Regions from separate parts of the Kribbella sp. NPDC049174 genome, predicted to be linked through region 2. Evidence: riboswitches for the same ligand, from Rfam matches in the RefSeq annotation. Region 2 holds a riboswitch; the other holds the start of a gene.
What was found. Region 2 has a riboswitch for thiamine pyrophosphate ahead of ACGFIF_RS40125 (purine-cytosine permease family protein). Riboswitches for the same ligand answer to the same signal wherever they lie in the genome.

Region 1 (4,436 bases), on a different contig from region 2:
GGCGGTGCGTGGCCGGCACCTGGAAGGCCTCGTCCATGCGGCCCTGCGGATCCTGGGGCACCAGCAAGCGGCCCACCTTCGTCGACAGGACGAACTCGTCCCGTGGCTTGTCCCGCAGCAGCTCGCCGATGCGTCGCTCGGAATGACCGATCCCGTAGTGCGGCGACGTGTCGTAGTACCGGATCCAGCCGTCCCAGCCGGCCGCCAGTGCCGCGGCCGCGGTGGCATCGTCCAGCGGCTCGAACAGACCACCGAGCGGACCGCCGCCGAAGCCGAGTTCAGGGATTCTCACTGCTCGTTCTCCTTTGTCCGACGGGTGTGGGCCAACGCGGCGGCGCCGGCGAGCGCAGCCACGAACGACGGTACGGCCCACCATCCCAAAGCCTCATACAGCCGTACGGCGGCCCACGACCCGAGACTGCCGGCCGCGTACGCGCACACCATGTAAGCGGTGTTCATCGCGCTCCGGGAGCGTGGCGCGAGACGGTACATCCTGGTGACGTTGGCGACCATGCCCGACTGCATCGACACATCGAGCACCAGCACCCCGGCGACCAGAAGGCCGAGCCCGAGCGGTCCACCCAGAAGCGCACCCAGCATGAGTACGGCGGCCGCGCAGGTGCCGGCCAGGATCCACGATGTGACCACGTCCGGGCTTCGGCGATCGACCAACCGACCGGTCACCGGAACCAGGGCCATCGTGGCGATCGCCACCAGACTCACCCACCCAAGCGCACCGGCGCCGAGACCGAACTCGTCCCGCAGGACCAGGACCAACGTCGCCCAGGTCCCGGTGAACCCCGCGAACGAGCAGGCCTGGTAGAACGCCGATCGGCGCAGCCCGGGACGCAGCCGCAACTGATCGAGCGGTCGCCGTAAGTACCCCGGAAAGTCCACCGGCTCGACGCTCTCCGGCACCGGCAGCCGCGTCCACGCGACCACCGCGCACACCACTGCGAGGGCGGCCGCACCGAAGTACGCGTACCGCCAGGAGTACTCCTCGCCGAGATAGCCGGCCACCGCGCGCGAGGCGATCATCCCGGGGATGCCGACGCTGAGCAGGACGCTGTTCACGCTGCCCAGCCGTCGGGATCCGGTCATGCCCGCGACGTACGGTCCGATCACCGGGGAGGCCACGGTCGCGCAGCCCATCAGGAACGAGGCCAGCACGAGGACCGGCAACGACGGTGCGACGGCCGCGGTGAAGGCGAAGACCGAGACGCTGCCGAAGAGGATGGTGAGCAGGCGGCGCTGCGCCCCGGTATCACCGAGCGGTACGACGGCCAGGATGCCGGCGGCGTACCCAGCTTGCGGCGCGGTCACAACCAGGGCCGCATCCGCGGGCGGCACCTGCAGCGACGCGGCCACGTACGGCAGCAGCGCCTGCGGGAAGTAGACCATGCCGACACCGACGGCGGAGCACACTGCCAGTACGCCGAGCAGCGCTGTCTGTGGTCGTGCGTCGGGGGGAGCCTCGGTGAGCATGGGCTCGACTGTCCCCCGGCGTTCTGTCCGGCCGGGAACGATTTAGGATCCGGCTACATCGACGGAGGTGACGGCTGTGCTCACCTATGAGCTGACTTCGCGAGATCTCGAGGACGTCCGGTTCGCGATCTCGCCGGCCGCCGAGACCGTGCTGTCGCTGCGGGCGCTGCAGGACCCCGGCCGCTTCCCCTTCCAGCTGCCGTGGGTCCGCGCGGTTCAGCCGCTGCTCCCGGCGCTGGACTGGAGCGTGCTGCGCCTGCTGGTCAACGACACGATGGGCAGCCCGGACTTCCTCACGCCGCGTCCCACCTCGCCGCTGACCCAGATCCAGGACGAGCTCGATATCATCGCGGCGGTGGACCGGGCCACCTTCGACCGGCAGCTTGTCGCGGTGAACCGGGAACTGCCCGGCGAGCTGGCCGGTTCCGACGGCGTCTCCAGAGTGGTCGAGGCCCTGCGCGAGTACTGGCAGACGGTGATGGCGCCGTACTGGCCGCGGATGCGTACGGTCCTGTCCGCCGACATCAGCTTCCGCGGCCATGTGATCACCCAGCACGGCACCGGCGTGATGCTCAACGAGCTCGGGCCCGCGATCAGTTACGCCGACGGGCTGCTACGCATCGATCGGGTCGCCAATCCGAGCCGAACCGAGCGGATCGACGGCCGCGGACTGGTCCTGCAGCCGACCCTCTTCGGGCCGCACGCGGTCATTCCGTTCGACATCGGCGCGGAGCCGTTGCTCGGCTATCCACCGCGTGGTCAGGGACACCTCTGGACCGTCGCCGAACCACCGTCGCGGCGGGATCTCGGCCGGCTCGTCGGTACGGCGCGTGCCCGCATCCTGGCGCTGCTCACCCATCCCCGGACGACGAGCGACATCGCCGCGGAGCTGAAGGTCACCCCGTCCGCCGTGAGCCAGCACCTCCAACTGCTCCGGCGTACCGGACTGGTCGAGCCGCAACGCACCGGAAAGCAGGTGCTGTACCGGCCGACGGAACTCGCCGCGCTGCTCACCGGCACCGATCTGTTAGGGTCGAAAGTGCCGCGGGAGCTCACACCGGAGTGGGCTGAGAGGGCGACTGACGAGGGCGTCGCCGACCGCTGAACCTGAATCGGGTAATTCCGGCGTAGGGAGGAAGCGATGAACTACGACGTATGGGTCAACGGCACGGCCACGACCGTTCCACCGGATCGATCTGTGGCCGATCTGGTCCGGGAGTACTCCGACCGGCAGACCGGGATCGCGGTCGCGGTCAACCAGACCGTGCTCACCCGGGACGAGTGGGCCGCCACCATACTCACCGACGGCGATCGGGTCGAGATCGTCAGCGCGGTCCAGGGAGGCTGACATGGACGATCCACTGGAGCTCGGCGGCCGGACCTACACCTCCCGGCTGATCATGGGCACGGGTGGTGCCGCGAACCTCGAGGTGATGGAGGAGGCATTGATTGCCTCTGGCACCCAACTCACCACGGTCGCGATGCGCCGGCTCGGCACCGGCCACGAGGGCTCGATCCTCGACGTACTGAAGAAGCACGGCATCGAAGTACTGCCCAACACCGCCGGTTGCCACACGGCGGCGGAGGCTGTGCTCACCGCGAAGCTCGCCCGCGAGGCGCTGGAGACGGACCTGATCAAGGTCGAGGTTGTGGCCGACGATCACCTGCTGATGCCGGATCCGGTCGAGTTGCTGGATGCCGTGGACGCGTTGATCGCGGACGGATTCACCGTGCTGCCCTACACCAACGACGATCCGATCCTGGCGCGTCGACTCGAGCAGGCCGGATGCGCCGCGGTGATGCCGTTGGCCGCGCCGATCGGGTCCGCCCTCGGCATCCGCAATCCACACAACCTCGCGCTCATCGCCGAGGCCGCGAACGTCCCGGTGATCGTCGACGCCGGCATCGGTACGGCGAGTGACGCCGCGCTGGCCATGGAGCTCGGCTGCGACGCCGTCATGCTCGCCACCCCGGTCACCCGAGCCGAAAAGCCCGCCCTGATGGCCGCCGCGATGCGCGATGCCGTCAACGCCGGCCGTGCCGCCCGCCTGGCCGGCCGGGTCCCCCGCCGCTGGCACTCAGCCCTCGCCTCGTCCCCGGTGACAGGCCTACCGACCTTCTGAGAGGACCCTCCCAGCCAGGTCCGGGGCCTCGGTGAGGTCGATGGAGCGGTCGAGCAGTAAGGCGGTCAGGGACAAGGAGAGGTCCTGGTCGGGCTGTAGCGCCAAGGCGCTTTGCCAGGCCAGGGCTGGGCCGGCGCCTACGTAGTCGGTGGAGCGGAGGAACCACGGGCGCACACCGTCGGACTGCACGAGTAGCAAGGTGGTGACGGTGTCGCCGCGTTGCTGGACGAAGGCCAGCCAGGGGCTCAGGGAGCCGTAGGCGGCGTCAGTGCCTTCGCCGGCTTCGCTCAGCACCACAGTGGTTTCCGCGGACGGCAGTCGCCAGAAGATGCCGCCGTACCCGGCGCCGGGCCGTCCCGCGGTGGCCGGGCTGTCGATGCGGATCGGGCCGTAGCGGGCGGTGAGGACGCTGTTCCAGTCGAGTCGCCAGCCGCCTTCGGCCAGTGCGCCGCTGAGTCGTCGGCGTTCGACCAGTTGCGGCCGGCCCTGTTCGTCGTACCAGGTGATCTCGTCGGTCAGCGAGTTACCCGGACCGTCGTCGACGGTGACACCGCGGCTGCGCTGCTGGCCGTGGTTCGTCAGCAAGGTCGGACCGCGGCCGGGGAGGAACGTGCGGCCACCCCAGTGTGACGTTCCGTTGACTCCGGCAACGGCCAGTGAGACGCCGTAGTGATGCCGGTGATCGACCGGGCTCACCTCGGTCAACGGGTTGCCGCCGAGGGTTCGAACAGGATGCAGATAAGGCCGCGGTGAATGCACCTGCGGCATCCGACGGCCGAACTCGTAGTGCGCCAGCAGCCCCGACGAGGAACCCAGCACGAAGATGTC
Region 2 (4,436 bases):
ACTCGATCGGCGGCGTGATCGGCAGTCAGCTCGTTGCCGAAGCACCGGATCGGGTCCAGGGATTCCTCGGTGTCGCGGCCTCGATCCCCGCGCCGGGGCAGTCGTTCGTCGGCGCCCTGCCGTTTCCCAACAAGCTCATCGTCAGCGCGATCATGCGACTCGCCGGCACCCGTCCGCCGGCCAAGGCGATCCGGTCCGGCCTGGCCAGCGACCTGGACGACGAGCAGGCGGCGCGGATCGTGAAGGAGTTCAGCCCCGAGTCGCAGCAGCTCTACCGCGACCCGGTCGGCGATCGCCAGTTCCCGGCGCTGCGCGGTTACGTCCAGACCACCAACGACAAGGAGCTGCCGCCCGCTCTGCAAGCCACCTACGCCGCGACCCTGGGCGCCACCTCGATCCAGTCCCTCCAGACCGGTCACCTGCCGATGTTGGCCGACCCTGACGGTTTGGCCGCCGTACTGCAAAGGTTTCTCACCCCGAAGGGCTAGCTTGCCGCGGGTGCGTGGATCTCCAGGATGAGGCGACGGCGGCCGCCCCACTCGCGCTTGTAGACCTTGTAGTCCTCGATGCCGGCGGCCGCGCAGAGCCGGCCGTAGCTGATCTCGTCGTGGATGAAGTGCACGCTGCTGGTGCCGAACTGCTCAGTCGTGACGATCCGGTGCTCCGGCCCCTGGCGCATGCCGTTGGCGATCTCGGCCGCCGTCGCCGGGCCCCAGACCGGGCCCTCGATGATCGCCACGCCGCCCGGCTTCAGCACCCGGGAGATCTCGCAGATCGTGGAGATCTGCTCGTCCTCGGCGAACAGTTCGTGGAACGCGGTCCACAGGCAGATCACCGCGTCGAACGAGTCCCACTTGTACGGCAGGTCGGTCATCGAGCCGATCGCCCAGTCGATCGACAGCTCCTCCTCGTCCGCCTTCGCCTTACCGGCCTCGATCAGGTTCGGCGAGATGTCCAGCGCGCGCACGACCTTCCCGGCCCGGCGCAGCGGCAGCGCCACCCGGCCGTACCCGCAGCAGAGGTCGAGCACCGACTCACGGCCGCCCAGGAGCTCCTCGACGGCCTTCACGATCGCCGCGTCCCGCTCGGGCGTGGTACGCGCGGCCAGCCCATCGGCCCCGAGTTCCGCGTACTCGGCCCGGCTGCGCAGTGCGGAGTTCAGCATTGCGCAAGTATCCCGGTTACTCCGGGTCAGTTGTCCAGCGGTCGGCGACCGATCCGGCCGAGGATTATCGCGGCCAGCATCGAGACGATGATGGACGTGTACGTCGCGCCGAGCCAGCCGGGGACGGGCTGGTGGCCGAAGATGCGCTGCTGGAGGTCGAGCCAGAACGGGGACCAGCCCGACACCGTGCCCGGGTTGACCAGCTGGTAGGCGACGAAACCGATCAGCCAGGCGACGGCCGGTTGCCAGCGGAAGCGCGCCGTACCGGAGACGTCCCAGTTCATCTTGCTGACCACGAAGAAGTCGGCGATCGCGACCGCGAACAGCGGGACGAAGACCGAGCCGATCAGGTAGAGGAACTGGGTGTAGTTGCCCAGGTCAACCACCAGCGCGAGACCGGTGGCGATCACGCCGATGGCGATCGAGATCCAGCGCCGGTCGACATGACCGATCAGGTTGTGCGCGGCCATCGTGGTCGAGTACACGTTCGCGTACGCCTCGTCGACCTCGTCCACCAGCAGCACGAACAGTGCGATCGCGCCGGCCGGCAACGTGACGAGTGCGGTGATCACGTCCGTGCTGTTGGTCTGCAGCGTCGCGACCGCGAACACACCGAGTGCGTAGTACGCGATCGCCGCGATGCCGTAGCCGAGGGCCGATCCGGCGAAGGCGGCCTTGTTGGTGCGCGAGTGCCGGGTGTAGTCGGCGGCCAGCGGCGCGAACGACACGACGCCCGCGGCGGCCAGGTCGACGGCCGGCCAGAAGCCGAAGACGCTGTCCTGCGGCAGGTCCTGCACCGGCTTGCTGAGCACCTGCACGAACAGATAGACCGACGCGATCAGCACCAGCCAGACCATGAACTTCCGCAGCAGTTTCACACTGCCGAGCGGCCGGACCGCCATCGCCGTCGCGAGCACACCGGCCAGTACGACGAACAGCCAGCGCCACCGCTCACTCGTCACCGCGACCGCGGCCGAGGAGATGACGATGATCTCCATCGTCGCCCAGCCGACGTTCTGCGCGATGTTCAGGACCGTCGGCGCCATCGAGCCGCGCCGGCCGAACAGTCCGCGCAGACACGCCATCGCCGGCGCTCCGGTGTGCGAACCGAACACGGCCGCGCCGCCGAGCACCAGCGCACCGATCCCGCAGCCGACCACGACCGCGAGCAGGCCTTGTGCCAGCGAACCCGTGTACGCCGCGACCAGCGCACCGGTGACCGGGCCGAACAGTGAGATACCGAGGTTCCCCCAGAGGGTGAACTGGTCGAGGAAGCCGAGAGTGCGCGGCGCATCCGTGGTGAGGACGAGCGGCGCCTCGGTGTGGTCGGCAGGACGAACAGCGGTATTGGTCATGGTTGGACCCGCTCCCTACGCCGGCATTACCCGGTCAGGTTCAGGCGGTCGGCGACCCGGCGTCGCCCTCTCAGCCCGCGCGTGGTGCGAGCTCCCGCAGAGGTTTGTTACTGCGTCAACGATAGCGCTTCAGGCCGGACCCGGCGCAGCCACTGCCCGCTGGATGAGCGCGGCGACCTCGGGACCGTTGGTCAGCACCGGCATATGGGAGCCGGTCGCTAGGGTCCGCGCCTCACCGTGAGTGAGCTCGGCCAGCCGGTCCATCCATTCGGCCGGCGACAGGTGGTCGTGCCGGCAACGCACGATCACCACCGGCGCCCGCACCCGGCTGATGATCCCAGCCAGATCGTGGTGTCTGGCCGCTTCCGCCGCCCGGGCGATCGTGGAGAACGTGGTCCGCGCGTATTGCGGGGCGAGGGCCGGGATCAGACGCGGGGACTCCGGGACGGCCGAGCCCACCCAGCGGGCCGCGAGGTCCAGCCAGCTCGACGCGCGGACATCTCCGGTCGGGGCGATGAGGACGAGCGCGTGGACGAGTTCGGGGTAGGCGACCGCGGTCTCCACGACGATCTGGCAGCCGGCCGAGTGCCCGACCAGGACCGACCGCTCCCGGATCTTGTCCGCGACCGCCGTACCCAGAGCTTGTGGACGGAGGTCGTCGCCGGGCTCGGCGGGTTCGCCGTACCCGGGCAACGTGACGATCCGGTACGGCGTGGTGAGGTGTTCGACCGTGGGCGCGTACGAGCGCGGCCCGAGGCCGAGGCCCGGGACCAGGACGATCGGAATGCTCACTCCCAGGGCGCGCGGGCCGGCGCGGCCTGGACGACCGGGTTGCCGACGGGCGGCTTCAGCTCGCGGTACCCGAGGAAGAAGCCGACGGAGAGGATCAGCAGGCCGATCCCGCCCCAGCCGTACGCCGTGGGCAGTCGATCGATCGAGTCGTCGATGGCGCCCATGCCGGTCGACAGGACCATCACCGCCCAGATCACGATCGGCACCAACGCCACCCCGACCAGCAACAGGCCGCCGACCTCGATCGGGTCGAGCTCACGCCCGACCTTGCGACGGGCCAGTACGTCGCGCGCCCACATCGCGATCGCGGCCGCACCGACCAGGAGCAGCAGCAACTGGCCGATCGTGTCGATGACATCCGTGCGGAGCGGGTGGTTCAGCGCCGAACCGGGTGCCTGGGAGATCTCGCGCAGGGCGACCCGCTGGACCGAGAGCACCAGCAGGCCGTAGACGGCGGCGATGATCGCGGCGATCAGTACGACGCGGGCCGCGCGGGGGTCACGCGGTGCGACGGGTTGTTCCCGACCGTACTGCGGGAGCTCGTGTTGCTGCGGGTGAGCGGCGGTGCCGTACGGGGCGCCGGGACGGTAGTTGGGCGGCTGGGTGTACGCGCCGGGTGGTCCTTGAGGTGGTCCGTGCGGCGGGGCTTGAGGTGGCGCGCCGTACTGGCCCGGTGGGGTGCCGTAGGGCTGGGGCTGGGCGTAGCCGCCCGGATGGGGCTGGCCGTGCGGCGTGGAGCCGTAGGAGCTGCCGCCGTACGGAGCAGGCGGGGCGTAGTGCTGCTCCTCGGTCGGCTGCTCCGGTTGCTCGTCGCGGCCGTACGTCGGGAAATCCTGTGACGACATCGCTGCTCCCTCCCCTCGGACTCAGCTTCTCACGAACGAGGGCTTCGCTCAGGTCGCCTTGATCGTCGGCCAGGCGTTCGGGAGGCAGCCGCCGAGGCCCTTGGTCTGCTGCATCATCACCGGCGCGGGGGTCTTCGCCTTGGTGCAGGTGGAGTGGCCGTGGCCGAGTGCGTGCCCGACCTCGTGGTTGACCAGGTAGCTGCGGTAGAGGGCGACGTTCCCCGAGTACGCCGGGACCGCGTACATCCAGCGCTTCGCGTTCAGCACGACGCGGTCCTC

Region 1: another riboswitch for thiamine pyrophosphate. It lies ahead of thiS (sulfur carrier protein ThiS); the one in region 2 lies ahead of ACGFIF_RS40125 (purine-cytosine permease family protein).

What each region holds. Positions count from the first base shown of each region.
Region 1 covers NZ_JBICSZ010000015.1:97,868-102,303, reverse strand. The annotation lists gene ACGFIF_RS41590 (aldo/keto reductase) at 1-292, opposite strand, end outside; gene ACGFIF_RS41585 (MFS transporter) at 289-1,485, opposite strand; partial or broken gene ACGFIF_RS41580 (DUF5937 family protein) at 1,760-2,395, shown strand; TPP riboswitch at 2,520-2,636, shown strand; gene thiS (sulfur carrier protein ThiS) at 2,627-2,833, shown strand; gene ACGFIF_RS41570 (thiazole synthase) at 2,835-3,608, shown strand; gene ACGFIF_RS41565 (DUF6807 family protein) at 3,594-4,436, opposite strand, start outside.
Region 2 covers NZ_JBICSZ010000013.1:41,469-45,904, forward strand. The annotation lists gene ACGFIF_RS40115 (alpha/beta fold hydrolase) at 1-488, shown strand, start outside; gene ACGFIF_RS40120 (class I SAM-dependent methyltransferase) at 485-1,165, opposite strand; gene ACGFIF_RS40125 (purine-cytosine permease family protein) at 1,192-2,520, opposite strand; TPP riboswitch at 2,516-2,628, opposite strand; gene ACGFIF_RS40130 (alpha/beta fold hydrolase) at 2,650-3,312, opposite strand; gene ACGFIF_RS40135 (hypothetical protein) at 3,309-4,157, opposite strand; gene ACGFIF_RS40140 (DUF3152 domain-containing protein) at 4,206-4,436, opposite strand, start outside.